Regions from separate parts of the Streptomyces sp. UG1 genome, predicted to be linked through region 2. Evidence: predicted binding sites of a transcription regulator. Region 2 holds the regulator's gene; each other region holds the start of a gene.
What was found. Region 2 encodes HrcA, which represses chaperone genes, less so after heat shock. Its sites were predicted from a motif close to TTNGCACTCNGNNNNNCNGAGTGCNAA; they were not measured.
Positions count from the first base shown of each region.

Region 1: groL (chaperonin GroEL) is a predicted target of HrcA. The motif match lies at 4,354-4,380, and genes of this name have one in related genera.
Region 3: groES (co-chaperone GroES) is a predicted target of HrcA. The motif match lies at 6,785-6,811, and genes of this name have one in related genera.

Region 1 is NZ_JBNGGG010000049.1:72,752-82,297, reverse strand. It holds gene ACP4J3_RS41710 (Uma2 family endonuclease) at 1-319, shown strand, start outside; gene ACP4J3_RS41705 (hypothetical protein) at 345-506, shown strand; gene ACP4J3_RS41700 (hypothetical protein) at 546-1,115, shown strand; gene ACP4J3_RS41695 (NADH:flavin oxidoreductase) at 1,241-2,368, opposite strand; gene groL (chaperonin GroEL) at 2,604-4,226, opposite strand; gene ACP4J3_RS41685 (cold-shock protein) at 4,532-4,735, opposite strand; gene ACP4J3_RS41680 (ubiquitin-like small modifier protein 1) at 5,188-5,463, opposite strand; gene thrC (threonine synthase) at 5,639-6,928, opposite strand; SAM riboswitch class I at 6,947-7,116, opposite strand; gene ACP4J3_RS41670 (glucosyl-3-phosphoglycerate synthase) at 7,248-8,192, shown strand; gene ACP4J3_RS41665 (alpha,alpha-trehalose-phosphate synthase (UDP-forming)) at 8,310-9,546, shown strand, end outside.
Region 2 is NZ_JBNGGG010000044.1:65,465-75,010, reverse strand. It holds gene ACP4J3_RS39190 (nitronate monooxygenase) at 1-201, opposite strand, end outside; gene dnaJ (molecular chaperone DnaJ) at 368-1,507, opposite strand; gene hrcA (heat-inducible transcriptional repressor HrcA) at 1,508-2,524, opposite strand; gene ACP4J3_RS39175 (MBL fold metallo-hydrolase) at 2,688-3,419, shown strand; gene ACP4J3_RS39170 (DUF3097 domain-containing protein) at 3,451-4,266, shown strand; gene ACP4J3_RS39165 (Uma2 family endonuclease) at 4,244-4,834, opposite strand; gene hemW (radical SAM family heme chaperone HemW) at 4,940-6,172, opposite strand; gene ACP4J3_RS39155 (SpoIIE family protein phosphatase) at 6,224-8,161, opposite strand; gene ACP4J3_RS39150 (HAMP domain-containing protein) at 8,354-9,546, shown strand, end outside.
Region 3 is NZ_JBNGGG010000005.1:204,147-213,692, forward strand. It holds gene ACP4J3_RS07895 (LacI family DNA-binding transcriptional regulator) at 1-621, shown strand, start outside; gene ACP4J3_RS07900 (LCP family protein) at 775-1,824, shown strand; gene ACP4J3_RS07905 (YciI family protein) at 1,964-2,317, shown strand; gene ACP4J3_RS07910 (RNA polymerase sigma factor) at 2,366-3,652, shown strand; gene ACP4J3_RS07915 (class I SAM-dependent methyltransferase) at 3,653-4,825, opposite strand; gene ACP4J3_RS07920 (polysaccharide deacetylase family protein) at 4,916-5,920, shown strand; gene ACP4J3_RS07925 (polysaccharide deacetylase family protein) at 5,917-6,732, shown strand; gene groES (co-chaperone GroES) at 6,958-7,266, shown strand; gene groL (chaperonin GroEL) at 7,383-9,011, shown strand; gene ACP4J3_RS07940 (ester cyclase) at 9,073-9,546, opposite strand, start outside.

The DNA.
Region 1 (9,546 bases), on a different contig from region 2:
TCTCGTACCGGTTGACCACTTCAGGGGAGACGGCGAGTGGTCCAAGACGGACGGAGTCCTCATGGCCGTAGAGATCACTTCTCACGACCGCGACACCGACCAACGCGACCGCGTCGACAAGCCCATCGGTTACGCGGGCGCCGACATCCCCGTCTACCTCCTCATCGACCGCGACAGCAACACGATCACGGTCTACAGCGAGCCCAAGGAAGGCCGCTACCAGCAGTCCCCCTCCTACCCCTGGGGCGCGCCCGTCGAGCTCCCCTCCCCCGTGAACATCACCCTCGACACCGAGAAGCTCAAGGACTACGCGCAATGACCCACCGACCTGACGGAGTAGCCAGATGAACCCACTGGAAAAGCCGCAGCACCTGCTCGACGAAGCCGACATCGCCGAAGCGCGCACTCGTCAAGCTGCTCCTTCAGGTCCGGCGCTGTCCCACGACGAGTTCATGGCGCGATGGGAGGCAGAGGATCTCCATGTGCATGCTGAAGGTCGGCCGTAACACCTGACCAGGCCCTCACAAAGCCCCGGAGCCACCCCCATGAACCACGCCCACCTAACCGCCCTCGGCCGAGCCCTCCGCCTCCTCGGCGAGCACGGCGAGTCCCTCACCGCCGACACCCCCGACGCCAAACTCCACGAGGTCAAGGCCGACCTCCGGCGCGCCCTCGACCTCCTCGACGAGAGCGTCACCACCGCCGCCCCCACCACCCGCTGCCCGGAGCACCCGAACGGCCCGGTCGACGAGAACGCCCACGACCTCTGCCTGCTCTGCGAAACCCGTCGCCGGGCAGCCCGTCGCGCCGAGTACAACGGCGGTCCCGTACCCCCGCGCACCACCGAGACCACCCCCTCCCGCTACGGCGTCCGGGGCGACCGCCCCCAGCCCCAGCAGCGCTGGCTGCCCGAGCTGTGGAACGGGCAGGAGTGGCAGCTCTGCGGCACACCGCGCCGCGACCGCCGGGAGGCCGAGCTGTATCTCGCCGCCCAGCGTCGCGGTCCGCGTCCCGCCATGGCCTACCGGCTCGTGCACGAGTTCACCGACTACGAGGTGCTGCGAGTGTGGGGAACGCCGGTGAAGGTCGACATCGAGCCAATGGGCAACCTGTAGCCGACCTTTACTTGGCCGTGGCCCCCGCCGGTTCCGCCGCCTCCTCCGTCACCGGCTCCCCGGCCGCGGTCGCCCGCCGTCCCGGAATGAAAGACGCCCCCGCAACGGGGGCGACCAAGCAGACGTCAGCTCAGGGTCTTCAGCGAGCCCGCGTCATACGCCGCCAGCTCGCCGAAGCGGCCCTGCAGCACCTTCGCCGCCCACTCGGGGTCCTGGAGCAGCGCCCGGCCGACGGCGACGAAGTCGAACTCCTCGGCCTCCAGGCGGTCCAGCAGGTCGTCGATGCCCTTGACCTCGGAGCCCTGGCCGGCGAACGCGCCCAGGAACTCGCCGTCCAGGCCGACCGAGCCGACGGTGATGGTGGGCCTGCCGGTCAGCTTCTTCGTCCAGCCGGCGAGGTTGAGGTCGGAGCCGTCGAACTCCGGGACCCAGTAGCGGCGGGTGGAGGCGTGGAAGGCGTCGACGCCGGCCGCGGCGAGCGGGGCGAGGACGGCCTCCAGCTCCTCGGGGGTCTCGGCGAGGCGGGCGTCGTAAGCCTCCTGCTTCCACTGCGAGTAGCGGAAGATGACCGGGAAGGACGGCGAGACCTTCTCGCGTACGGCAGCCACGATCTCCGCCGCGAACTTCGTACGGGCGACCGGGTCACCGCCGTAGGCGTCCGTGCGGCGGTTCGTGCCCGCCCACAGGAACTGGTCGACGAGGTAGCCGTGGGCGCCGTGGATCTCCACGCCGTCGAACCCGATCCGCTCGGCGTCCGCAGCGGCCTCGGCGAAGGCGCCGATGACGTCGTCCAGGTCGCGCTGGGTCATGGCCCTGCCGGTGGGCTCGTTCTCGCCGATGCGCAGGCCGGAGGGGCCGACGGCCGGGGCCTCGGCGAACGGCGGCTGACCCTGCTTGCGCACCATGCCGATGTGCCAGAGCTGCGGCACGATGGTCCCGCCCGCCGCATGCACGCTCTCGGCGACCTTCGCCCACCCGGCGAGCTGCTCCTCGCCGTGGAACCGGGGCACCCGGTCACTCTGCCCGGCCGACTCGTGCCCGACGTACGTCCCCTCGGTCACGATCAGCCCCACGCCGGCGGCGGCCCGGCGCGCGTAGTACGACACCACGTCCGCACCGGGGACGCCGCCCGGCGAGAACATGCGCGTCATCGGCGCCATCACGATGCGGTTGGGCACGGTGAGGCCGTTGATCGGGGTCGGCCGGGACAGGACGTGGGCCGCGCGGGAGGCGGCGGGCTCGGTGACGGTCACGTGGAGGGCTCCTTGGGAACGGGGTCGACTGACCGGGTGGTATGTGCGTGCGCATTGTTGCAACTTCTTAAGCAACTGTGCGGGTGGTGTCACGCATTCCACATCCGAGCGGGCACCCGCCTGTGACCCCGGACACGCCCGAGGGCGGCACCCCTGTCTCCAGGGAGTGCCGCCCTCGGCACTGGACGGACCGCGTCCGAGCCTCCTGTATCTCTGCGTATCTCTACGAGGAGGCTCAGAAGTCCATGTCACCGCCCGGCATGCCGCCCGGAGCGGCCGCGGCGGCCTTCTCCGGCTTGTCGGCGATGACGGCCTCGGTGGTGAGGAACAGCGCGGCGATGGAGGCGGCGTTCTGCAGCGCGGAACGGGTCACCTTCGCCGGGTCGATGATGCCCTCGGCGACCAGGTCGACGTACTCGCCGGACGCGGCGTTCAGGCCGTGACCCGGGGTGAGGTTGCGGACCTTCTCCACCACGACGCCGCCCTCGAGGCCGGCGTTGACGGCGATCTGCTTCAGCGGGGCCTCGAGGGCGAGCTTGACGGCCGCGGCGCCGGTCGCCTCGTCACCCTCCAGCTCCAGCTTCTCGAAGACGCCGGAGGCCTGCAGCAGGGCCACGCCACCACCGGCGACGATGCCCTCCTCGACGGCCGCCTTGGCGTTGCGCACGGCGTCCTCGATGCGGTGCTTGCGCTCCTTGAGCTCCACCTCGGTGGCGGCACCGGCCTTGATGACCGCGACGCCGCCCGCGAGCTTGGCCAGGCGCTCCTGGAGCTTCTCGCGGTCGTAGTCCGAGTCGCTGTTCTCGATCTCGGCGCGGATCTGGTTCACGCGGCCCTGCACCTGGTCGGTGGAGCCGGCGCCGTCGACGATGGTGGTCTCGTCCTTGGTGATGACGACCTTGCGGGCGCGGCCCAGGAGGTCCAGGGTCGCGTTCTCCAGCTTGAGGCCGACCTCCTCGGAGATGACCTCGCCGCCCGTGAGGATGGCGATGTCGCCGAGCATGGCCTTGCGGCGGTCACCGAAGCCCGGGGCCTTGACGGCGACGGACTTGAAGGTGCCGCGGATCTTGTTGACGACCAGGGTCGACAGGGCCTCGCCCTCGACGTCCTCGGCGATGATCAGCAGCGGCTTGCCCGACTGCATGACCTTCTCCAGGAGCGGGAGCAGGTCCTTGACCGCGGAGATCTTGGAGTTGGCGATCAGGATGTACGGGTCGTCGAGGGACGCCTCCATACGCTCCATGTCGGTGGCGAAGTACGCCGAGATGTAGCCCTTGTCGAAGCGCATACCCTCGGTGAGCTCCAGCTCCAGACCGAAGGTCTGGGACTCCTCGACGGTGATGACGCCTTCCTTGCCGACCTTGTCCATCGCCTCGGCGATCAGCTCGCCGATCTGGGTGTCGGCGGCGGAGATGGAGGCCGTGGAGGCGATCTGCTCCTTGGTCTCGACGTCCTTCGCCTGCTCGAGCAGGGCGGCGGAGACGGCCTCGACGGCCTTCTCGATACCGCGCTTGAGGGCCATCGGGTTGGCGCCGGCGGCTACGTTGCGCAGGCCTTCCTTGACCAGGGCCTGGGCGAGGACGGTCGCGGTGGTCGTACCGTCACCGGCGACGTCGTCCGTCTTCTTGGCGACTTCCTTGACCAGCTCGGCGCCGATCTTCTCGTACGGGTCCTCGAGCTCGATCTCCTTGGCGATGGAGACACCATCGTTGGTGATCGTGGGGGCGCCCCACTTCTTCTCGAGGACGACGTTGCGACCCTTGGGGCCGAGCGTCACCTTCACGGCGTCCGCGAGCTGGTTCATGCCGCGCTCGAGGCCGCGCCGCGCCTCCTCGTCGAACGCGATGATCTTGGCCATGTGAAGTGGTCCCTCCAGGACTGGGGGTGATTCCTTCGGACCGCGCCCGCGCCCGCGACGGACGGCTCGCACGCCTTGTGGTTCCTTGCCCCACCCGGCCTGCGGGCCTCACCGACCCGGTCCTTCATTGTCACTCTCACCTTCAGAGTGCTAACGCAATGATTAGCACTCGCCCCCTGCGAGTGCAAGCGGCTCTCGGGGATCGGGCGGGCGCCGGGCGGGCGCCGGGCATGGCGAAGGGCTCGCACCCCGGGAGGTACGAGCCCTTCGAAGAAGAACGTCGCTGCAGTCAGTCGGCGCGTGCTTCAGCCGGCCACGCGGACCATGTCCGCCTGCGGCCCCTTCTGGCCCTGCGAGATCTCGAACTCGACCCGCTGACCTTCCTCCAGGGTGCGGTAACCGTCCATCTGGATCGCGCTGTAGTGGACGAAAACATCCGCACCACCGTCGACCGCGATGAAGCCGTACCCCTTCTCCGCGTTGAACCACTTGACGGTGCCCTGAGCCATGCCTAACTCCCCTATTACTGGCCCTTGCACAGATCCACACTTCGCGGATCCGGGTCAGACCTCACCCCCCATCGGTCGGGGGCGTGCGCCGGAACGCGTCGACCGCGGCTGAATGTATCTGCCCAACTGCCGTCTGCAACAGGTCAATCGGACGAGAAATCCGGGCACGACCGGTCGGGAATGTGGGGACAATTCCCCTGACTTCAGGTCAAGTCGGACCTGACAAAAGGAACGAAAGCCGCAAAAAACCCGCACACTTTGGCTACTTCTTGTCGGACGTGCGGCAGAAATCAAGGGCCACCGACCCGGAGATCGGCGGTGCGTTCCCCAACTGTACCTCGCTCAACCACACAGAATTGCCCCCTCCGCTTCTCTCACGGAGGAGGCAATTCTGTGAACTCTCGGTGACCGAAGTTACCGGCGGTAATGATCGGTCATTCGGTCAGCCGCGGTCAGCCGCCGGCGACGGCCGGAATGATGGAGACACCCGCACCGTCCGGCGTGGCCGTCTCCAGCCCCTGCTCGAACCGCACGTCGTCGTCGTTGACGTACACATTCACGAACCGCCGCAGCTTGCCCTGGTCGTCGAGGACCCGGGCGGCGATCCCGGTGTGGTTCTTCTCCAGGTCGGCGATGACGTCGGCGAGAGTGGCACCCTCGGCGGCGACCTCGGCCCGGCCGCCCGTGTAGGTGCGCAGGATGGTGGGGATGCGAACGGTCACGCTCATGCGATTTGACCTCCGGTGACGATAAGACTACTTTGCGTTTCGGCCGCCGGGCTGGCGGTTTCGGCCTGTGGAGCTGGTGCAAGACCTCGGCTTGGGTTCGTCCCGGGGGCAGTCGGCAGTGAAGCAGGAAGCCCAGTGGGTGACCACTGGACTCCTCGGGACTCCGAGGAGGAGGTCAAGCGAGGCCAGCCTCTCGGAACGACTCAAGGTTGGGACGGATGGTCGCGGTGAGCCCTGTACCGGCCACCGCGTCCAGCGTCTTGAGACCGTCGCCCGTGTTGAGGACGACGGTGGTCTTGGCGGGGTCGAGGACGCCGTTCTCGATGAGCTTCTTCGTCACGCCCACCGTCACGCCGCCCGCCGTCTCGGCGAAGACGCCCTCGGTCCGCGACAGCAGCTTGATCGCGTCGACGACCTGCTCGTCCGTCACGTCCTCCACGAACCCGCCGGTGCGGCGCGCGATGTCGAGGACGTACGGGCCGTCGGCGGGGTTGCCGATCGCGAGGGACTTGGCGATGGTGTTCGGCTTCTGCGGGCGGACCACGTCGTGGCCGGCCTTGAACGCCGTCGACACCGGCGAGCAGCCCTCGGCCTGCGCACCGAAGATCTTGTACGGCTTGTCCTCGACGAGCCCGAGCTTGATCAGCTCCTGCAGACCCTTGTCGATCTTCGTGAGCTGCGAGCCGGACGCGATCGGGACGACGAGCTGGTCCGGGAGCCGCCAGCCGAGCTGCTCGCAGATCTCGTACGCCAGGGTCTTGGAGCCCTCGGCGTAGTACGGCCGCAGATTGACGTTGACGAAGCCCCAGCCCTCACCGGCCGGGTCGCCGATCAGCTCGGAGCAGAAGCGGTTCACATCGTCGTAGTTGCCCTCGATGCCGACGAGCTCGCCGCCGTAGATCGCGGCCATGACGACCTTGCCCTGCTCCAGGTCGTGCGGGATGAACACACAGGACCGGAAGCCCGCACGGGCCGCGGCGGCGCCCACCGCACCGGCCAGGTTGCCGGTGGAGGAGCAGGAGAGCGTGGTGAAGCCGAAGGCGCGGGCGGCCTCCAGGGCCTGGGCGACCACCCGGTCCTTGAAGGAGTGCGTCGGGTTGCCGGAGTCGTCCTTGACGTACAGGCCGCCGGTCACGCCCAGCTCACGGGCGAGGTTGTCGGCCTTGACGAGCTTGGTCCAGCCGGGGTTGAGGTTCGGCTTGTCGGCGACGTCGGCCGGGACGGGCAGCAGCGGCGCGTAGCGCCAGATGTTCGCGGGACCCGCCTCGATCCGCTTACGCAGCTCCTCGGTGTCGTAGGCCGAGAAGTCGTACGCGATCTCCAGCGGGCCGAAACACTCCTCGCAGGCGAAGACCGGTCCGAGGGGTACCCGGTGACCGCACTCGCGGCAGGACAGTGCCGCGGCGGGACCGAGGTCGACGGTCTTGACGGAGTCGGTGGTGCTTGCAGCAGTCTGCACAGCCATGTGAGGCGAGGCCCTTTCTCCTCATCTTCCTCACGACGCATCTCGCCGTGAGACGGATTTGGCACCTTCCCTAGCCGGGAGCCTCGCGAAGACGATCAACGGTGACGATCGACGCTGATCTACGAGAACCGACTGGAGGGTTGCCGGGGCTTCATCGGGCCGTTTCCCTCTGCCCCTCTGGATGAGCTGTATGCGGTTGTAATCGGCGGACGACCCCGGACATGCGATGGTCACCCGCGTTGTTCAAGACTGTAACCGAACGCCAGGACAGTTGAGAGAGCCGTCCGTAACGCGAGACAACAGTGAGGAGCCACCGAACGTGCTGGAAGAAGCCGAGCGCTGGCTGCGCACCCGCTCCTGGTCCGCCGTCGACCGCCCGCTCCACCAGATCCTGGCAGCGAAGCAGCGTACGGGCCAGTCGGTCTCCGTGGTGCTGCCCGCGCTCAACGAGGAGGAGACGGTCGGCGACATCGTCGCGATCATCCGTCATGACCTCATGCAGCAGGTCCCCCTGGTGGACGAGATTGTCGTCGTCGACTCGGGTTCCACCGACCGCACCTCCGAGGTGGCCGCCGCGGCGGGCGCGAGCGTGGTGCACCGGGACGAGATCCTTCCGCGCATCCCGGCCGTGCCCGGCAAGGGCGAGGTGCTGTGGCGCTCCCTGCTGGTGACGAGTGGGGACATCGTCTGCTTCATCGACGCCGACCTGAAGGAGTTCTCCTCCGACTTCGTCTCCGGCATCGTGGGCCCGCTGCTCACCAACCCCGAGGTCGATCTGGTCAAGGGCATGTACGACCGCCCGCTCGGCGGGGCCGCCGGCCAGGGCGGCCGGGTCACCGAGCTGATGGCGCGCCCGCTGCTGAACATGCACTGGCCGCAGCTGGCCGGCTTCGTGCAGCCGCTGGGCGGCGAGTACGCGGCACGCAGGTCGCTGCTCGAACAGCTCCCGTTCCCCGTCGGATACGGCGTCGAGCTGGGCATGCTGATCGACGCCCTGCATCTGGTGGGCCTGGACGCGCTGGCCCAGGTCGACGTGGGGGTGCGCAAGCACCGGCACCAGGACGGGCAGGCGCTCGGCCGGATGTCGGCGGCGATCTACCGCACGGCACAGCTCAGGCTGGCCCGCGGGCATCTGATCCGGCCCTCCCTCACCCAGTTCGAGCGGGGCGAGGACGGCTTCGAGCCGCGCACCTACTCCATGGACATGGAGGAGCGGCCGCCGATGGTGGAGATCGCCGAGTACGCGACGCGGAAGGTCGCCTGAACGCCGGAAACCGGCCGTATACAGGGTGTGGACAGGGCGTGGGCCGCGCATGGAAGAGCCCGCCACTGAGCGGAGCCGTACGTTTGAGCGGTTCCGGGCCGGGCTAGGTTGAGGCGTATGGCTGCCACGCAGGATGCTCAGGATGCGCAGGGCGCTGCCAGGGTGCTGGTCGCGTCGAACCGCGGCCCGGTCTCGTACGAGGTGCGCGAGGACGGCTCGCTGCACTCCAAGCGGGGCGGCGGCGGGGTCGTCTCCGGGCTGTCGGCGATCGGACCGGAGGCGGGCGCGCTGTGGGTGTGCTCGGCGCTGTCCGACGGGGACCGGGAGGCGGTGCGGCGCGGGGTCGGCGAGGACGGCGTGCTGATGTTGGACATCCCGGCCGACGTGCACGCGGACGCGTACAACGGCATCGCGAACTCGGTGCTGTGGTTCGTCCACCACATGCTGTACCAGACGCCGCTGGAGCCGGTCTTCGACGCGGAGTTCCGGCGGCAGTGGGCGTCGTACGAGACGTACAACCGCGCCTTCGCCCGGGCGCTGGCCGGGCAGGCGGCGCCGGGGGCGGCGGTGCTGGTGCAGGACTACCACCTGTGCCTGGTCCCGGGCATGCTGCGCGAGCTGCGCCCGGACGTCCGGATCGGCCACTTCTCGCACACGCCCTGGGCACCGCCGGAGTACTTCGCGATGCTGCCGGACGACATCCGTTCACAGCTTCTGTGGGGGATGCTCGGCGCGGACCGGCTGGGGTTCCTCACCCGGCGGTGGGCGGACGCGTTCGAGGCGTGCGGTGAGCGGTTCGCGGGCGGGCTCGGCGGCACCCGGGTCGGGGTGCACGGGCTGGGGGCGGACGCGGACTTCCTGCGGGCGCGGGCGCATCAGGCCGACGTGGCCGAGCGGATGGCGGTGCTGCGCGACGAGATCGGCGAAGGCCGCAAGGCGATCGTCCGGGTCGACCGCACCGAGCTGTCCAAGAACATCGTGCGCGGCATGCTGGCGTACCGGCAGCTTCTCGACGACCACCCCGAGTGGCGCGAACGGGTGGTGCACGTGGCGTTCGCCTACCCCTCGCGGCAGGACCTGGCGGTGTACCGCGACTACACGGCCGAGGTGCAGCGCGTGGCGACGGAGATCAACGCCCGCTACGGGACGCCGGGCTGGACCCCGGTCGTACTGCACGTCAAGGACGACTTCGCCCGCTCGCTGGCGGCCTACCGCCTGGCGGACGTGGCGCTGGTCAACCCCATCCGGGACGGCATGAACCTGGTCGCCAAGGAGGTGCCGGTCCTCTCCGACGAGGGGTGCGCGCTGGTGCTGTCGCGGGAGGCCGGGGCGTTCGAGGAGTTGGGCGAGGACG
Region 2 (9,546 bases):
GACGCCGAAGGGACGCTGGGTCAGCCCTCGCAACTGCTTGATCTCCTGGTACATCCCGTCGGCGGTCTTGTACCCGGCAGCGAGAAACCCCAGCCCACCGGAGTCGGACACCGCGGCGGCGAGCTGCGGCACGGAGACGCCGCCTGCCATGGGGGCCTGCACGATCGGATGGGGGAAGAGATCGGTCAGTGCGGAGGACATGACGGCATGTTGTCACGTCCTCCGAACAAGTCCGAATCGGGTGCACCGCTTGGTATGTGCCAGCAACAATCAGCCCGTCCGGCGTTTGAGGACGAGGCCCGTTCAGGGCCGAAGCGGGGGTCCGGGGGCGCAGCCCCCGGCTACGGCGAGCGACCCCCACCCACGGTCAGCGCCCGTTGAACGCGTCCTTCAGCCTGGAGAACAACCCTTGCTGCCCCGGCTGGAACTGCCCCTGCGGACGCTCCTCGCCGCGCAGCTTGGCCAGCTCGCGCAGCAGGCGCTCCTGCTCGGGGTCCAGCTTGGTCGGGGTCGTGACCTCGACGTGGACGACGAGATCGCCCCGGCCGCCGCCGCGCAGGTGGGTGACGCCCCGGCCGTGCAGCGGGATCGACTGGCCGGACTGGGTGCCCGGGCGGATGTCGACCTCCTCCAGGCCGTCCAGGGTCTCCAGCGGGACCTTCGTGCCGAGCGCCGCCGCCGTCATCGGGATCGTCACCGTGCAGTGCAGATCGTCGCCACGCCGCTGGAAGGTCGGGTGGGGCAGCTCATGGATCTCTACGTACAGGTCACCGGCGGGACCGCCACCGGGCCCGACCTCGCCCTCACCGGCGAGCTGGATCCGCGTGCCGTTGTCGACACCGGCCGGGATCTTGACGGTCAGGGTGCGACGGGAGCGTACCCGCCCGTCGCCGGCGCACTCGGGGCACGGCGTGGGCACCACGGTCCCGAAGCCCTGGCACTGCGGGCACGGCCGCGAGGTCATGACCTGGCCCAGGAAGGACCGCGTCACCTGCGACACCTCACCGCGACCGCGGCACATGTCACACGTCTGCGCGGAGGTGCCGGGCGCGGCCCCCTCACCGTTGCAGGTGTTGCAGACGACGGCCGTGTCGACCTGGATGTCCTTCGTCGTGCCGAAGGCCGCCTCGTCGAGTTCGACCTCCAGCCGGATCATCGCGTCCTGGCCGCGCCGGGTGCGCGAGCGCGGTCCGCGCTGGGACGCCGTACCGAAGAACGCGTCCATGATGTCCGAGAAGTTCCCGAACCCACCGGCCCCGAAGCCGCCCGCGCCGCCACCGGCGCCCTGCTGCGAGAGCGGGTCGCCGCCGAGGTCGTAGACCTGCTTCTTCTGCGGATCCGACAACACCTCGTAGGCGGCGTTGATCTCCTTGAACCGCTCCTGGGTCTTCGGATCCGGGTTGACGTCCGGGTGCAGCTCGCGCGCGAGCCGCCGGAAGGCCTTCTTGATCTCTTCCTGCGACGCGTCGCGACGCACGCCGAGCACGGCGTAGTAGTCCGTGGCCACTTACGACTCCGCCAGGATCTGTCCGACGTAACGTGCCACTGCGCGTACCGCTCCCATCGTTCCCGGGTAATCCATGCGGGTCGGTCCGACCACGCCGAGCTTGGCGACTGCCTCGCCGCCCGAACCGTAGCCCACCGACACGACGGACGTGGAGTTGAGTCCTTCGTAGGCGTTCTCGTGCCCGATGCGCACGGTCATGCCCGAATCCCCGGCCTCACCAAGCAACTTGAGGAGCACGACCTGCTCCTCCAGCGCCTCCAGGACAGGCCGGATGGTGAGGGGGAAGTCATGCCCGAAGCGGGTGAGATTGGCGGTGCCGCCGATCATCAGCCGCTCCTCGTTCTCCTCGACGAGCGTCTCCAGGAGGGTGGAGAGCACGGTCGAGACGGTGCCGCGGTCCTCGACGTCGAAGGCCTCGGCGAGGTCCTCGACGAGGCGCGGCACATCGGTGAAGCGCCGCCCCGCGACCTTGCTGTTGAGCCGTGCGCGCAGATCCGCGAGGGAGGCCTCGCCGAAGGGCGCCGGGCAGTCGACCATCCGCTGCTCGACCCGGCCGGTGTCCGTGATCAGTACGAGCATCACGCGCGCGGGCGCGAGCGAGAGCAGCTCGACATGGCGGACGGTGGACCGGGTCAGGGACGGGTACTGCACGACGGCGACCTGCCGGGTGAGCTGCGCGAGCAGCCGCACGGTCCGCGCCACCACGTCATCGAGGTCCACGGCGCCGTCGAGGAAGTTCTGGATGGCGCGCCGCTCGGGCGGGGTCATCGGCTTGACGGCGGCGAGCTTGTCGACGAACAGCCGGTAGCCCTTGTCGGTCGGGATGCGCCCGGCGCTGGTGTGCGGCTGGGCGATGAAGCCCTCGTCCTCCAGGGCCGCCATGTCGTTGCGCACGGTGGCCGGGGAGACACCGAGGTTGTGCCGCTCGGTCAGGGCCTTCGAGCCGACCGGCTCCTCGGTCCCGACGTAGTCCTGGACGATGGCGCGCAGTACCTGAAGCCTGCGTTCACTCAGCATCCCGCGCACACCTCCAGAACTCGTTCCCCTTGGCGCGTTTCCTGGCACTCTGTCCATCCGAGTGCCAGCCGTCCCCGGCCAGTGTACGGCGGTGGGGTACACCCCGGGCAAGGCCGGGCAGCACCGCCGTGCCCGACGGTGGTGTCCCAGCTAGCGTCGCCGTATGACGGTGACTTGGGAAGAGCTCGGGTGGGAGCGGCTGGCGGCCGGGGTGGGGCGGTGCCGGCTTCCGGGCTGGGACTGCACGGCGGGGCTGGTCGTCGGGGACGGCACCGCGCTGGTCGTGGACGCCGGGTCGAGCCTCGCGGAGGGCGCGAGGCTGCGTACACAGGCGCAGTGGCTCTCGGGTCGCCGTGTGACTCATCTCGCGCTGACGCATCCCCATTTCGATCACGTCTTCGGCGCGGCCGCCTTCGCGGGGGCGGAGGTGTACGGCCCGGTGGGCATGGACACGGTGCTGGAGGGCCGGCACGCGCGCGACGAGCTGCGCGGGGAGGCGGTGCGCGAGGGCCTGGACCCGACGGCGGCGGAGGAGGCGGTGGACGCCCTGGTCAGCCCCCACCACCAGGTCAGCGGCGAGTGGACCCTCGACCTGGGCGGCGGCCGGCAGGTCCTGCTGGCGAACGTGGGCCCGGCGCACACGGCTCACGACCTGGTCGTGCTGGTGCCGGGCGACCCCGAGGTCGTCTTCTGCGGGGACCTCGTGGAGGAGTCCGGCGAACCCCAGGCGGGCCCCGACGCCGTACCGTCGCACTGGCCGGCCGCCCTGGACCGCCTGCTGGACCTGGGCGGCGAGGACGCGCTGTACGTGCCCGGTCACGGAGCGGTGGTGGACGCGGCGTTCGTACGACGCCAGCGCGAGGAGCTGGCGTCCAGATTCGGCGTGTCGCAGTGACCGCGGGCGCGCTTCTCCTATCGTCGTCCGAATGCGCCAGTACTCCCCGGACCTGACCCCGCCCTGGAAGAAGCCCAAGCCCGTCCCCGAGGTACCGGCGGAGCCCGGCCTGGTCGTCGAGGAGCCCGGCACGGGGTTCTGCGGCGCGGTGATCCGCTGCGAGGCCGGCACGGTGACCCTGGAGGACCGCTTCGGCAAGCACCGGGTGTTCCCGCTGGAGCCGCGCGGGTTCCTGCTGGAGGGCAAGGCGGTGACCCTGGTCCGGCCGTCGGGCGCGGCTCCGGTACGTCCCACCCGTACGGCATCCGGTTCGGTGGCCGTCCCCGGCGCACGCGCGCGCGTGGCCCGCGCCGGCCGGATCTACGTGGAGGGCCGCCACGACGCCGAGCTGGTCGAGAAGGTGTGGGGCGACGACCTGCGCATCGAGGGCGTGGTGGTGGAGTACCTGGAGGGCGTCGACGACCTGCCGTCGATCGTGGCGGACTTCGCGCCGGGTCCCGATGCGCGGCTGGGGGTCCTGGTGGACCACTTGGTGCCGGGCACGAAGGAGTGGCGCATCGCCGAGTCGGTGACCAGCGAGCACGCCCTGGTGGTGGGCCACCCGTACATCGACATCTGGGAGGCGGTGAAGCCGTCGTCGCTGGGCATCGAGGCGTGGCCGCGGGTGCCGCGCGGGCAGGACTGGAAGACGGGGGTGTGCCGGGCGCTGGGGTGGCCGTCGGAGAACACCGGGGCGGTGTGGCAGGCGATTCTGGGGCGGGTGGGGTCTTACAGGGACCTTGAGCCGGAGTTGTTGGGGCGGGTGGAGGAGCTGATCGACTTCGTTACGGAAAGCGGTGGGGCCTGACGCCCTGGTAGGTACCGAACTCGCTGGTGTCCAGCTCGATTCCGAGGGGTTCCAAGGGCGTGAGATCTCCGAACTTGGTGATGCGCTGCCGTCGATAGTCCGCGTCCTCGCCGCTGCCCGTGGGCTCGGTCAGGAGAACAACCTGGGCCATGACGGGGTCGATGATCAGATAGGAGGGCACCTTTGCCGCCGCGTAGATCGAGCGCTTCACCCCGTAGTCGCGGTGAACACTGGTCTTGGAGACGACCTCCACCAACATGGTGATGACCTCGGACGGCATCAGCCTCCCGTGGTCCGGACCAGCGCCGCGCTCGATCACCACAAGGTCCGGCTGCGGCTCACTGGTCTCTTGGAGCATCGCGATGTCCTGAGTCTGAAGTCGGCTCCAGCGCCGCCGGGGAATCTGGTCCTGGACCGTCTCCACGATGTAGTTGTGGACCACGTCCGGCCCCGCCATCATCACGATTTCCCCCCGGAGGAGCTCCACTTTGAAGCCGTCGGGAACCTCAAGGTTCTCGAAGATCTTCACGATGCCGGTGGCCATCGGTCGGTCGTCCACAGCGGTCATCTCCGCAGTCCTCCGGTTTTCCGCCACCGTGTGCTTACGGCGGCAGCCTACGAACCAGGTTAGGGACCGAACCGTCGTTCCGCACCGATTCACTCGCCCGAGTGATCAATCCACCAAATCCCTGACCACCGCATCCGCCAGCAACCGCCCCCGAAGCGTCAGCACCGCGCGCCCCTCCTCGTACGGCCCGGCCTCCAGCAACCCCTCCCCCAGCGCCCGTCGAGAAGCCGCCAGCCCCTCCTCCCGCAGCAACTCCAGCCGCACCCCCTCCCGCAACCGCAGCTCCAGCAGGATCCGCTCGACCCTCCGGTCCTCCTCCGACAGCAGCTCCCGCCCCGCCCCCGGCGACCGCCCCGCCGCCAGCGCCGCCGCGTACGCGCCCGGATGCTTCACGTTCCACCAGCGCACCCCGCCCACGTGCGAGTGGGCTCCCGGACCCGCGCCCCACCAGTCGGCGCCCCGCCAGTACAGCTCGTTGTGCAGGCACCGCCCCGCCTGCGAGGTCGCCCAGTTGGAGACCTCGTACCAGTCGAAGCCCGCCTCGGCCAGCACCGACTCCGCGATCAGGTACCGGTCGGCGTGGACGTCGTCGTCGGTCATCGGGACCTCGCCCCGGCGGATGCGGCGGGCGAGCTGGGTGCCCTCCTCGACGATCAGGGCGTACGCGCTGATGTGGTCGGGACCGGCGCCGATCGCCGCCTGGAGCGAGGTCCGCCAGTCGTCGTCCGACTCGCCCGGGGTGCCGTAGATCAGGTCCAGGTTCACGTGCTCGAAGCCCGCCGCGCGGGCCTCCGCAACGCACGCCTGTGGACGTCCCGGTGTGTGGGTGCGGTCCAGGACCTTCAGCACATGCCGCTTGGCGCTCTGCATGCCGAAGGAGATCCGGTTGAAGCCACCGTCCCGCAGTGTGGAGAGATATTCCGGGTCCACCGACTCCGGGTTCGCCTCCGTCGTGATCTCCGCGTCCGGCGCCAGTGAGAACTCGTCACGGATCGCCCCCAGCATCCGTACGAGATCGTCGGCGGCCAGCAGCGTCGGCGTACCGCCGCCGACGAAGACCGTGCGGACCGGGCGCGGATCGTCGCCGAGGACCTTGCGCGCCAGGCGGATCTCGTCGATCAGCGTCTCGGCGTAGTTGTCGCGGGACGCCAGCACCCCGCCCGTGCCGCGCAGCTCGGTCGCCGTGTAGGTGTTGAAGTCGCAGTAGCCGCAGCGGGTCGCGCAGTACGGGACGTGCAGGTAGAAGCCGAGGGGGCGGTCGGCCGCGCCGGCGAGCGCGGTCGGCGGGAGCGCGCCGTCGGCCGGGACGGGCTCGCCGTCGGGGAGTGCGGAGGGCATGGGTTCTATTGTCCCGTACCTCATCCCGTACCTCGTCCCATACCTCGCGGGTCACTCGGCCTGCAGCACCAGCAGCGCCAGGTCGTCCTCGGGCGGACGCCCGCCGAACTCGTGCACCAGCCTGCGGATGCGTTCCGCGATGAGCTGGGCGTTCAGGCCCGCGCACCCGGCGAGCGCCGCCGCGAGGCCGTCGCCGTCGTCGAACTGGCGGGAGCCGCTGCGCCGCTCCGTCACCCCGTCCGTCACGCACAGCAGGGTGTCGCCGGAGCGCAGCTCGAAGGTCTCGCTGGTGTACGTCACGTCCTCGACGACCCCGAGGAGGGTCTGCGGCTGCGCGGCCGTGTGGACCTCGCCGTCCTCGCCGAGCAGCAGCGGCAGGGGGTGGCCGGCGGAGGCGAGGGTGCAGCGGATGCCGCCGTCGAAGGGGGTCAGTTCGCCGTAGAGCAGGGAGAGGAAGCGGGTCTGCGGGCCGTCGCCGGGGGCCGCCGGGCCGGCCAGGGCGCGGGCGGCGGCGTCGGCGGCCTCGGTGGCGTCGTCGAGGAGGAGCTGGTTGAGGCGGTCGAGGACGTCGGCGACGCGGTAGCCCTCGCGGGCGAGCAGCCGCAGCCAGGGCCGGGCGATGCCGATCACCACCGCGGCTTCCGGGCCCTTGCCCTGGACGTCCCCGATGGCGAAGCACCAGCGGCCGTCGCCGGCCGGGAACAGGTCGTAGAAGTCGCCGCTCGGGCCGCCCTTGTCGTACGGCTCGTAGACGAGGGCGCTGGCCACCCCGGGGATCTCCGCGACGGCGCCGGGCAGCAGTCCGCGTTGCAGGACCCGGCTGATGGTGGCCTGGCGGGCGTACTGGCGGGCCGCGCCGATGGCGAGGGCCACCCGGCGGCTGAGGTCCTCGACGAGTCCGGTGACCTCGTCGGGGAAGCGCACGAGGTCGGCCCGCCCGATGACGAGGGTGCCCAGCGGATGGCCGCCGGCGACCAGGCGGTAGGCGAGCGCGGTGCCGTGCGCCTGGCGGGCGCCGAGCGCCTCGCCGGGCCAGGGGTAGGGGACGGGCCCGGTGCGCTGGTTGTCGGGCGGCAGCGGCGGCTCCTTCTCCAGGGCGCGGCGCAGTTCCTCGATGAGGCTCTCCGAGCCGTGCCAGACGCGGGCGAGCCGGGGCCCGGTGCCCGCCGTGCCGTCCACGGCCCAGCCCGCCCCGCCCTGTGTGTCACCGGATCGGGGGTATCCCCAGCGCCCGGCGACCTCGTCCTCCAGCCACACCGCGCACCAGTCCGCCAGCCGCGGCACGATGAGCTGGCCGGCGAGCGCGGCGACAAGGTTCTCGTCGAGCTGCCCGGCGAGCAGGTCGGAGGCCTCGGCGAGGAAGGACAGGGCGCCCCGGTTGAGCCAGTCCCGGTCCCGCTCGGCGCGCTGGGGCTCCGGCGCGAGGATCTCGGCGACGCGCAGCCCGCGCTCCAGGGCGCGTTCCTCGGCGTAGGCCTCGATGTCGTCCTTGGCCGCCACCGGGTCCTCGGCGGGCAGCCGCGCCCACACGGTCTTGGCGCCGGTGCGGTAGGTGACGCCCCAGGACTCCGCGAGCCGGGACACCAGCCGCAGCCCGCGCCCGTACTCCGGTGTCTCGTACGGCGCCTCCAGCCCGCCGTCGCGCGGGGAGCGCGAGGGGTGGTGGTCCAGGACCTCGACGACCAGGGCGCCGTCGTCCTCCAGCCGGCAGGACAGCTCGACCTCGGTGCCGGCGTGCACGACGGCGTTGGTGACCAGTTCGCTGACGGCCACGACGGCGTCGTCGACGAGGCGGTCGGTGACGTGCTCGGTGCCGGGGAGTCCGGAGGCGGCCCAGTCGGCGAGGGCGGCGCGCACGAGGGTGCGGGCGGAGCCCGGGGAGAGCGGGCTGCCGGGCAGGGTGGTGCGGGCCTGCACGTGCCCGCCGTCCCGCGCAGGCGCATCACAGGCACGGGTGACGGTCTCCCGTTGCGCCGGAATGGCCCCCATGTACAGCTCCCCGAACGGTTCGGACGAATACGCCTCAGTCGACGCCGACAGAGTGACAGACTGGCCACGCCCATAAGCACCGAGTTACCGAAGTGGGCCGCCATGAGTGAGAACCGTGCTACGCGTGTGCTCGAAGAAGGACAGAAAGACGGTCAAATTCGAGCATCGGCGCTGCGCCCACTGCTGGCCGCGATGACGGCGGCCCGTGACGGCGACTTCCGCAGGCTCCCGGAGACGGGGGAGCCGGTCGTGGCCGAGCTGACCGCGGTCTTCAACCAGATCATGGACCGCAGCACCCACTTCAGCGGGGAAGTGCAACGCGTCAAAAGGGAGTTGATCCGGCACGGCAGGCTCGACGAGCGGCTTTCGGCGAGCCCGGGCCAGGGCATGTGGACGACCCGCGTCAACGACGTCAACCAGTTGCTCGACGCCCTGGCGGCCCCGGCGGCGAACGCGACGCGCGTGCTGGACGCGGTGGCCGGCGGCGACCTGACCCAGCGCGTCGATCTGCACGACGGCACCCGCCAGTTGCGCGGCGACCTGCGCCGCCTCGGCCGGGCCGTGAACAGGATGGTCGACCAGCTCTCCCTGTTCACCGGCGAGGTGACGAGGGTGGCCCGCGAGGTGGGCACCGAGGGCCGGCTCGGCGGCCGTGCCAAGGTGCGGGGGCTGTCGGGCAGTTGGCGGGACGTGACCGAGGCGGTCAACGCGATGGCGTCCCGGCTGACGGCCCAGGTGCGGGACATCGCGGCGGTGACGACGGCCGTGGCCCGCGGCGACCTCACCCGCACGGTCACCGTCGAGGCGACCGGCGAGCTGCTCGAACTGAAGCTGACCGTGAACACGATGGTCGACCAGCTCTCCGCCTTCGCCGACGAGGTGACGCGGGTCGCCCGCGAGGTCGGCACGGAAGGGCAACTGGGCGGGCGGGCCCAGGTGCGGGGCGTCAGCGGCGTATGGAAGGACCTGACCGACAACGTCAACTTCATGGCGTCGAACCTGACTTCGCAGGTCCGCAACATCGCCCAGGTCACCACCGCCGTCGCCAACGGCGACCTGAGCCAGAAGATCACCGTCGACGCCCGCGGCGAGATCCTCGAACTCAAGTCGACCGTCAACACGATGGTGGACCAGCTCTCCGCCTTCGCCGACGAGGTCACCAGGGTCGCCCGCGAGGTCGGCACCGAGGGAAACCTCGGCGGCCGGGCTCAGGTGCGAGGTGTGTCGGGGGTCTGGAAGGACCTCACCGACAACGTCAACTTCATGGCGGACAACCTCACCTCGCAGGTCCGCAACATCGCCCTCGTCTCCACCGCCGTCGCCCAGGGCGATCTCGGCAAGAAGATCACGGTCGAGGCGAAGGGCGAGATCCTGGAGCTGAAGTC
Region 3 (9,546 bases), on a different contig from region 2:
GCCCTGCTGACCAGCCGGTCGATCCCGTTCGTGGTCATGGACCCGGCGGGCGACCCGGGCGCCGACGTGCCGTCCATCGGCGCGACCAACTGGCAGGGCGGGCTCGCCGCCACCCGGCACCTGGTCGAGCTGGGCCACCGCAGGATCGGCGCGATCACCGGACCGTCCCGGATGATGTGCAGCCGCGCCCGCGTCGACGGCTACCGCGCCGCCCTGGAGACCGCCGGGCTCCCCGTCGACTCCGACCTCGTGCGGCCCGGCGACTTCCACCACGAGACCGGCTACCGGCAGGGCCTGGAGCTGCTGCGCCGCCCGGACCGGCCCACCGCCGTCTTCGCCGGCAACGACCTGCAGGCGCTCGGGCTGTACGAGGCCGCGCGCGAGCTGGGGCTGCGGATCCCGGAGGACCTGAGCGTGGTCGGCTTCGACGATCTGCCGGTCGCGCGCTGGGTGGGGCCGCCGCTGACGACCGTACGGCAGCCGCTGACGGAGATGGCGGAGGCGGCGGCGAAGCTGGTCCTGGACCTGGCGCGGGAGGAGGGGACACCGGCGGCCACACGGGTGGAGCTGGCCACGAGCCTGGTGGTGCGCAGCAGCACGGCGGAGCCTCCGGCGGTTTAGCGGGGTGCCGCGCACTGCCACCGAAGCTGATCGGTTGTTAGGCCGAAACTTTCGAACCCTCGTGCTGTCCCTGGGCTGAGAAGTCTGAGATTTTCCGAAGAAAAGCCGTTCCGGTGTTCCTGCCCGTAATAATTCGGACTTACGTTCCTTCCCGTGACGGGACGAGACGAGAACGGGGACGAGGGCAGACGGACGGGCCGGCGGTCGGCAGCGCTGAAGACCGCCGGCCTCGTCCTGGCGGGCGCCCTGGTGCTGGGCGTGGGCGCGGCCGGCTGGGCCTTATGGCATCTGAACGCCAACATCAAGAGCGTCGACATCGACAACGCGCTCGGCGACGACCGCCCCCCGAAGGAGGTCCCGGCCCCGTCGCCGTCGGCCTCCTCGTCCCCGCTGCCCACTCAGTCCCTGAACATCCTGGTCCTGGGCTCCGACTCGCGCAGCGGCGAGGAGAACCAGGAGCTCGGCGGCGGCAGCAGCACCGGCGCCCGCTCGGACACGGCGATGGTGGTCCACGTCGACGCCGGCCGCACCGGGGCGACGATCGTCAGCATCCCGCGCGACACCCTCGTCACCCGCCCGTCCTGCCCGCTGCCGTCGGGCGGTTCGACACGGGTGGCGTACGGCACGATGTTCAACAGCGCGTACGCCGTCGGCGGCCCGGTCTGCGCGGTGAAGACGGTCGAGTCGCTCACGGACATCCGCATGGACCACTACCTCGAGATCGACTTCTCGGGCTTCGCGAAGCTGGTGGACGCGCTGGGCGGCGTCACCGTCACGACGGACGAGGACATCGACGACGAGGACAGCCACCTCCGCCTCGCGGCCGGCACCCACCACCTGGACGGCGAGCAGGCCCTGGCCCTGGCCCGCACCCGGCACGGCATAGGCGACGGCAGCGACCTCGGCCGCATAGGCCTGCAACACAGGCTGGTGAAGGCCCTGCTGGACCAGATCTCCGCCACCAGCCTCCTCACCGACCCCGCCCGGCTCTACCGCGTGGCCGACGCGGTGACGAGCAGCCTCACCACCGACACGGGCCTGGACTCCCTGAGCGAGCTGATGTCGCTCGGACAGAGCCTGCAGGGCCTGTCGTCGGACACGGCGAAGACGGTGACCATGCCGGTGCTGCCGGCCCCGTCGGACCGCAACCGGGTGGTGGCCCAGGAGCCCGAGGCGCGGGAGCTGTGGGAGTCACTGCGCTGACGGGCAGGTCGGCGCCGACCGGAGAGAACTCTCCGAAGGAATTCGAAGAAATCCGGGGAGCGTGTCGATGCGGGTGTCTCCCGTTCGACGCAGGGGTGAGAGGCCGGGAAGGACCGGTCACCGAACCCGAGGAGTCACCATGCCGCGCTACCTCTCCATGATCCGTGTCGACGAGTCCGCCGCCGCCAAGGGACCCAGCGACGAGCTGATGCAGCGGATGGGCGAGCTGATCGAGGAGATGACGAAGGCGGGCGTCCTGCTCGACACCGCCGGGCTGACCCCGACCGCCCAGGGCACCCGGGTGCACTACGAGGGCGGACGGATTTCCGTGACCGACGGGCCGTTCACCGAGGCCAAGGAGGTCATCGGCGGATACGCGCTCATGCAGTGCAAGGACCGGGCCGAGGCGATCGAGTGGACCAAGCGGTTCCTGAAGATCCACGAGGAGCACTGGACCATGACCTGCGAGCTGCGGGAGGTCGTGGAGGGCTGAGCGGCCTTCTTTGGCACCGTCGCCGCACGGGGTGTCTGATGGTGGGCTGTGGAACCGCAGCCCCAGCCCGCCGCAGACCCCGGCCGCGCCGCCCTGGCCGCCACCGTCGAGACCGTCTTCCGCATCGAGTCCCCGCGCGTCATCGCCACCGTCACCCGCATGGTCCGCGACGTCGGCATCGCCGAGGAACTCGCACAGGACGCGCTGGTCGCAGCCCTGGAGCAGTGGCCGCGCGACGGCGTCCCGGACAACCCCGGCGCCTGGCTCATGGCCGCCGCCAAGCACCGTGCCGTGGACCTGATCCGCCGCCGCGAGAACTACGCCCGCAAGCTCGCCGAGATCGGCCGCGACCTGGAGACGACGGCACCCCCTGAGGAGCCCTCCGACCCCGACGACATCGACGACGACCTGCTCCGCCTGGTCTTCACCACCTGCCACCCGGTGCTCTCGCCGCAGGCCCGCATCGCGCTCACCCTGCGCCTGCTCGGCGGCCTGAGCACACCGGAGATCGCCCGTGCGTTCCTGGTGCCGGAGGCGACCGTCGCCCAGCGCATCGTCCGCGCCAAGCGCACGCTCGCCGCCAGGAACGTCGCCTTCGAGGTCCCGTACGGCCCCGACCGCGAGGCCCGCCTCGGCTCGGTCCTCGACGTCATCTACCTGATCTTCAACGAGGGTTACGCCGCCACGGCCGGCGACGACCTGCTGCGCCCGGCCCTGTGCGAGGACGCGCTGCGCCTGGCCCGCGTGCTGTCGGGACTGATGCCGAAGGAGCCGGAGGTGCACGGCCTGACGGCCCTGCTGGAGTTCCAGGCCTCCCGCACGGCGGCCCGCACCGGCCCGTCCGGCGAACCGGTCCTCCTCAAGGACCAGAACCGCAGCCGCTGGAACCGCATGCTCATCGCCCGCGGCATCACGGCCCTGTCCCGCGCCGACGCCACGGCCACGGGCGCCCCCGGCCCGTACGCCCTCCAGGCCGCGATCGCCGCCTGCCACGCGCACGCGTACACGTACGAGGAGACCGACTGGAAGGCCATCGCGACGCTGTACGGCCTCCTGGCCGCCCGGTCCCCCTCCCCGGTGGTCGAGCTGAACCGCGCGGTCGCCGTGTCGATGGCCGAGGGCCCGGGGCCGGCCCTGGAGATCGTCGACGCGATCGCCGCCGAACCGGCCCTGCGGGACTACCACTTGCTGCCGAGCGTGCGCGGCGACCTGCTGCTGCGCCTCGGCCGTACGGCGCAGGCGCGCGCGGAGTTCGAGCGGGCGGCGGCGCTGACCCGCAACGAGCGGGAGCGGGAGCTGCTGCTGAAGCGGGCGGCGGCGGCCGAGGGGGCGTGACTACGCGGGCCGCCCGACCAGCATCGTCGGCGCCCCCGCCACCCGGGTCAGAAACACCGTCGCCGAGCCCGGCCCCTGCGGCTTGACCTTCCTGCGCAGCTCCTCCGGCTCGACGGCGGAGCCCCGTTTCTTGACGGTGAGGACACCCACCTCCCGCTCCCGCAGCAGCGCCTTCAGCTTCTTGACGTTGAAGGGGAGTTGGTCGGTGATCTCGTAGGCCGTCGCGTACTCCGTCGCCCGCAGCTCGTCCGCCGTGACGTACGCGATCGTCGCGTCGATCAGCCCGCCGTCCAGCCGGTCGGCGACCTCGGCGACCAGATGGGCGCGGATGACGGCGCCGTCGGGCTCGTACAAGTACCGCCCGACGGGCCGGACCTGCGGGTCGGGGAGGCCGCGCGAGAGCAGTGAGCGCGGGCCAGGCAGCAGGGTGGCCCGCACCGCGCCGGGATCGGTGCCGAACCACAGCACCGCCTCCTTCACGTCCCCGCCGTCCGAGATCCACTCGGCCTCGGCGTCGTCCGGGATCGCCTCGTGGGGGATCCCGGGCGCGATCTTCAGCGCGGCGCGCGGCGCCTTGCGGGCGGCCTCCACGGCCCACGACAGCGGCGGCGAGTACGCCTCGGGATCGAAGATCCTGCCGCGGCCGCCCCGCCGGGCGGGATCGACGAACACGGCGTCGCAGCCGGCGGTGTCCACCTCGGTGACATCCGCCTCCCGCACCTCGACGAGGTCGGCGAGCCCGAGGCCCGCCATGTTCGCCCGCGCCACCGCCGCGGTCACCGGATCCCGGTCCACCGCCAGCACCCGGATCCCGGCCCGCGCCAACGCGATCGCGTCGCCCCCGATCCCGCAGCACAGGTCGGCGACCGAGGTGACGCCCAGATCCCGCAGGCGCTCCGCCCGGTACGTCGCGACACTCGCCCGCGTCGACTGCTCCACCCCGTGCGGCGTGAAGAACATCCGCCCCGCGTCCGCCGCCCCGAACTTCGCCGCCGCCCGCTGCCGCAGCCGCGCCTGCCCGAGCGCCGCCGACACCAGCTCGGCGGGGTGCTCGCGGCGCAGCCTGGTGGCGACGGCCAGCTCGTCGGCGGGGTCGGTGTCCCGGACGGCGTCGAGGAGGGCGCGGCCCTCGGGGGTGCGGAGGGAGGTCAGGGAGCCGAGGTCGTCGTTCACCGGGTCATTGTCGGCCAGTCGGTGGATGGTTCGCCTGCTGCGGCGGTGTCGGCCCGGCTTCGGGGCGGTGGCCTGCCAGGATCCGGCTCCATGCGACTAGTAGTACAAAATGACAAAATGATCGGAAATGGGGCGGCGGCAGTGCGGTATCGCCGGCGCACCGTCCTGCGTGCGCGCGTTCACGGCGTCCTCACCGTGCTCGCCGTCGCGGCCATCGCCTCCGGCTGCGCGCAGGGCGGAGTGGCCGGCTCCGGGCCCGGCGGCGCGACCGAGGCCGAGGGCCCCACCCCCGGCCGTCACCCCCTCAAGGCACCGCCCCCGGGCGTCACCCCGGAACCACCGGCCAGGAAGTTCCGCTCCGCCCACGAGGCCCGCGCCGCCCGGATCGCCGCCGCCAGACGCTGGCGCCTGGACGGCGTACCGCTCACACCCCCGCCACCCCCGGCCAAGAAGCCGCAGATCACCACCCGCAAGGGCTTCGAGGTCGCCGGCCACCGGGAACTCGGCCTGCCCCCCGTCTTCACGACCATCCCGACCAGACAGCGGGTCGTCTTCCTCACCATCGACGACGGCGCCGAGAAGGACCCGGCGTTCCTGCGGATGATGGACGACCTGCAGGTGCCCTACACCGCCTTCCTCAGCAACTACCTGATCAAGGAGGACTACGGCTACTTCGGGCGGATGCAGCGCGGCGGCGTGGTCCTGAACAACCACACCCTCCACCACCCCTACCTCCCGGCCCTGTCCTACCGCCGCCAGCAGATCGAGATCTGCGGCATGCAGGAGGTCATCGAGGAGCGCTACGGCAAACGCCCGCTGCTGTTCCGCCCGCCCTTCGGCAACTACAACCGGGACACCCTGCGTGCCGCGAAGTCCTGCGGCATCAAGTACGTCCCGCTGTGGAACGAGGAGGTCTTCGTCGACCGCTGGGACTACCGCGAGTGGGACCGGAAGATCCGACCGGGTGACATCGTGCTCACTCATTTCCGGGGCCGGGACGACTGGAAGGGCACAATGCCCGACATGATCCGCCGGTTCCTGAACAAGGTGACGGCCGAGGGGTACGCGGTGGCCCGGCTGGAGGACTACCTGTGAGGTCGGCGCCCGGGGCGCGGGCGCTGGCGGCCACGGCCCTGGCGTCCGCCCTGCTCGCCGGGTGCGCCGGTCCGCCCGACCCGCGCGGCGGACCGGGCGGGCATGCGGCGCGCTCGGCGAAGAACCCGACGCACACCTCCCAGCCGTACCGCCACTGGGGCCTGACCGACCCGCTGCCCGCGCCGCCGTCCCCGCCGGCCCGCAGGCCGGCGCGCCCGGCCGGCACTCCGCTGCCGGTCGTGCACCGCGTCCCCACCCGCGACAAGGTCGTCTTCCTCACCTACGACGACGGCGCCGAGAAGGACCCCCGCTTCGTCGACATGGTCCGAGAGCTACGGCTGCCCGTCAGCATGTTCCTCACGGACAGCGTCGTCGGCCCGGGCTACGGCCACTTCGCGCGGCTGCGCGCGGTCGGCGCGTCGATCCAGAACCACACCCTCGACCACGCCGCCCTGCGCGGTCTGCCGTACGCCGGCCAGCGCGCCGAGATCTGCGGCCAGCAGAGCAAACTCCGCGCCCGTTTCGGCGTACGCCCCCGCCTCTTCCGCCCGCCCTACGGCACGTACGACACCACCACGCTCCGCGCCGCGGCCCACTGCGGCGTGACGGCGGTCGTGCTGTGGCGGGCGGCGGTGGAGGGCGACGGCGAACTGACGTACGCGAAGGGCCCCCGCCGACTGCGCGCCGGCGACATCATCTCCGTCCCGTCGAGCGAGCCGACCGGACTGAGCCTGCGGGAGCGGACGACGAGGTTGCTTCGGGAGATCCAGGGGCGGGGGCTGACGGTGGGCCGGTTGGAGGATTACGTCTGAGGGGAATTTCCGGCGCGGGCCGGCTCGGCGAGCGCAGCGGACGCGCAGTGAATTAGCAGTCCGCTTGACCGAGTGCTAATCGCGGTCATAGTCTCGGCTCTGGCACTCGGCAGATGAGAGTGCCAACCACGCGACGGGCAGGTCCGGCACCCGCGACGACGGATCGACCTGGTCGCCACCTCAGACAGTTAACCCCGTGAGATCTCCGAAGGGGGAGGTCGGATCGTGACGACCGCCAGCTCCAAGGTTGCCATCAAGCCGCTCGAGGACCGCATCGTGGTCCAGCCGCTGGACGCCGAGCAGACCACGGCCTCTGGCCTGGTCATCCCGGACACCGCCAAGGAGAAGCCCCAGGAGGGCGTCGTCCTGGCCGTGGGCCCGGGCCGCTTCGAGAACGGCGAGCGCCTGCCGCTCGACGTCAAGACCGGCGACATCGTGCTGTACAGCAAGTACGGCGGCACCGAGGTGAAGTACAACGGCGAGGAGTACCTCGTCCTCTCGGCTCGCGACGTGCTCGCGATCATCGAGAAGTAAGACCACCTCAGAGTTTTTGAGCTGCGCCCCTGGCCCCCGCGACCAGTCAAAGAAGCCGGGCGCCCGGGGCGCAGTGTCTTTTTGAACCCACAGATTCCGAGAGGGCTCCCGCTGTCATGGCGAAGATCCTGAAGTTCGACGAGGACGCCCGTCGCGCCCTCGAGCGCGGCGTCAACAAGCTGGCCGACACGGTCAAGGTGACGATCGGCCCCAAGGGCCGCAACGTCGTCATCGACAAGAAGTTCGGCGCGCCCACCATCACCAACGACGGCGTCACCATCGCCCGCGAGGTCGAGGTCGAGGACCCGTACGAGAACCTCGGCGCCCAGCTGGTGAAGGAGGTGGCGACCAAGACCAACGACATCGCGGGTGACGGTACGACCACCGCCACCGTGCTCGCCCAGGCGCTGGTCCGCGAGGGCCTGAAGAACGTCGCCGCGGGCGCCTCCCCGGCCGCGCTCAAGAAGGGCATCGACGCCGCCGTCGCGGCCGTCTCCGAGGACCTGCTGGCCTCCGCCCGCCCGATCGACGAGAAGTCCGACATCGCCGCCGTGGCCGCGCTGTCCGCCCAGGACCAGCAGGTCGGCGAGCTGATCGCCGAGGCGATGGACAAGGTCGGCAAGGACGGTGTCATCACCGTCGAGGAGTCCAACACCTTCGGTCTGGAGCTGGACTTCACCGAGGGCATGGCCTTCGACAAGGGCTACCTGTCGCCGTACATGGTGTCCGACCAGGAGCGTATGGAAGCCGTCCTCGACGACCCGTACATCCTCATCAACCAGGGCAAGATCTCCTCCATCCAGGACCTGCTGCCGCTGCTCGAGAAGGTCATCCAGGCCGGCTCCTCCAAGCCGCTGCTGATCATCGCCGAGGACGTCGAGGGCGAGGCCCTGTCGACCCTGGTCGTCAACAAGATCCGCGGCACCTTCAACGCGGTCGCGGTCAAGGCCCCCGGCTTCGGCGACCGCCGCAAGGCGATGCTGCAGGACATGGCGGTCCTCACCGGCGCCACGGTCATCTCCGAGGAGGTCGGCCTCAAGCTCGACCAGGCCGGTCTGGACGTGCTGGGCACCGCCCGCCGCGTCACGGTCACCAAGGACGACACGACCATCGTCGACGGCGCCGGCAAGGCCGACGACGTCCAGGGCCGCGTCGCCCAGATCAAGGCCGAGATCGAGAACACCGACTCCGACTGGGACCGGGAGAAGCTCCAGGAGCGCCTGGCGAAGCTGGCCGGCGGCGTGTGCGTGATCAAGGTCGGCGCCGCCACCGAGGTGGAGCTGAAGGAGAAGAAGCACCGTCTGGAGGACGCCATCTCCGCGACCCGCGCCGCGGTCGAGGAGGGCATCGTCTCCGGTGGTGGCTCCGCGCTCGTCCACGCGGTGAAGGTCCTGGAGGGCAACCTCGGCAAGTCCGGCGACGAGGCCACGGGTGTCGCGGTCGTCCGCCGCGCCGCCGTCGAGCCGCTGCGCTGGATCGCCGAGAACGCCGGCCTCGAGGGCTACGTGATCGTCTCCAAGGTGGCCGAGCTCGACAAGGGCAACGGCTACAACGCCGCGACCGGCGAGTACGGCGACCTGGTCAAGGCCGGCGTCATCGACCCGGTCAAGGTCACCCGCTCCGCCCTGGAGAACGCCGCCTCCATCGCCTCCCTGCTGCTCACGACCGAGACCCTGGTCGTCGAGAAGAAGGAAGAGGAGGAGCCGGCGGCCGCCGGTGGCCACGGCCACGGGCACGCCCACTGACGTACGTCAGCACTGAGGCCCGGCACCCTTGGGGTGCCGGGCCTTCGCCGTTGCCGCCGGGCTACCGCTCCAGCCCCTCCAGGGCCCCGAGCTGAGCCATCAGCCCGAGCCGGTCGTACTGCCACCACCCCTCGGCGATCTTCCCCTCCGGGATGAACCGATGGATGGTCGTCCCGGTCATGGAGACCTTCTTGCCGGTGGCGGCGATCCCGAGGAAGTCGCCCTTGTGCGTCCCGTTCCACGTCCACCGGGTGCACACCCGGTCACCCTGGGCGACCTGGTCCTCGATCGTGAACGAGAAGTCGAACGCGCTGCGCCACATCTCGGCCTCGCGCCTGATCGCGTCCATGCCGATGGCGTCCTGCGGGTTGGACGGATCGTGGTCGTGGTAGTCCTCCACGAGCAGATCGTTGAGCGGCGGCAGCTCGCCCTTGCCGCCCAGCGTCTCGAAGAACCTGCGCGCGGAGGCGTCGTACAACTGCTCGTCCCGCATCACGTCCAGGTCCGTGAACGTCGGTGTCTCGTCGCAGAGCGC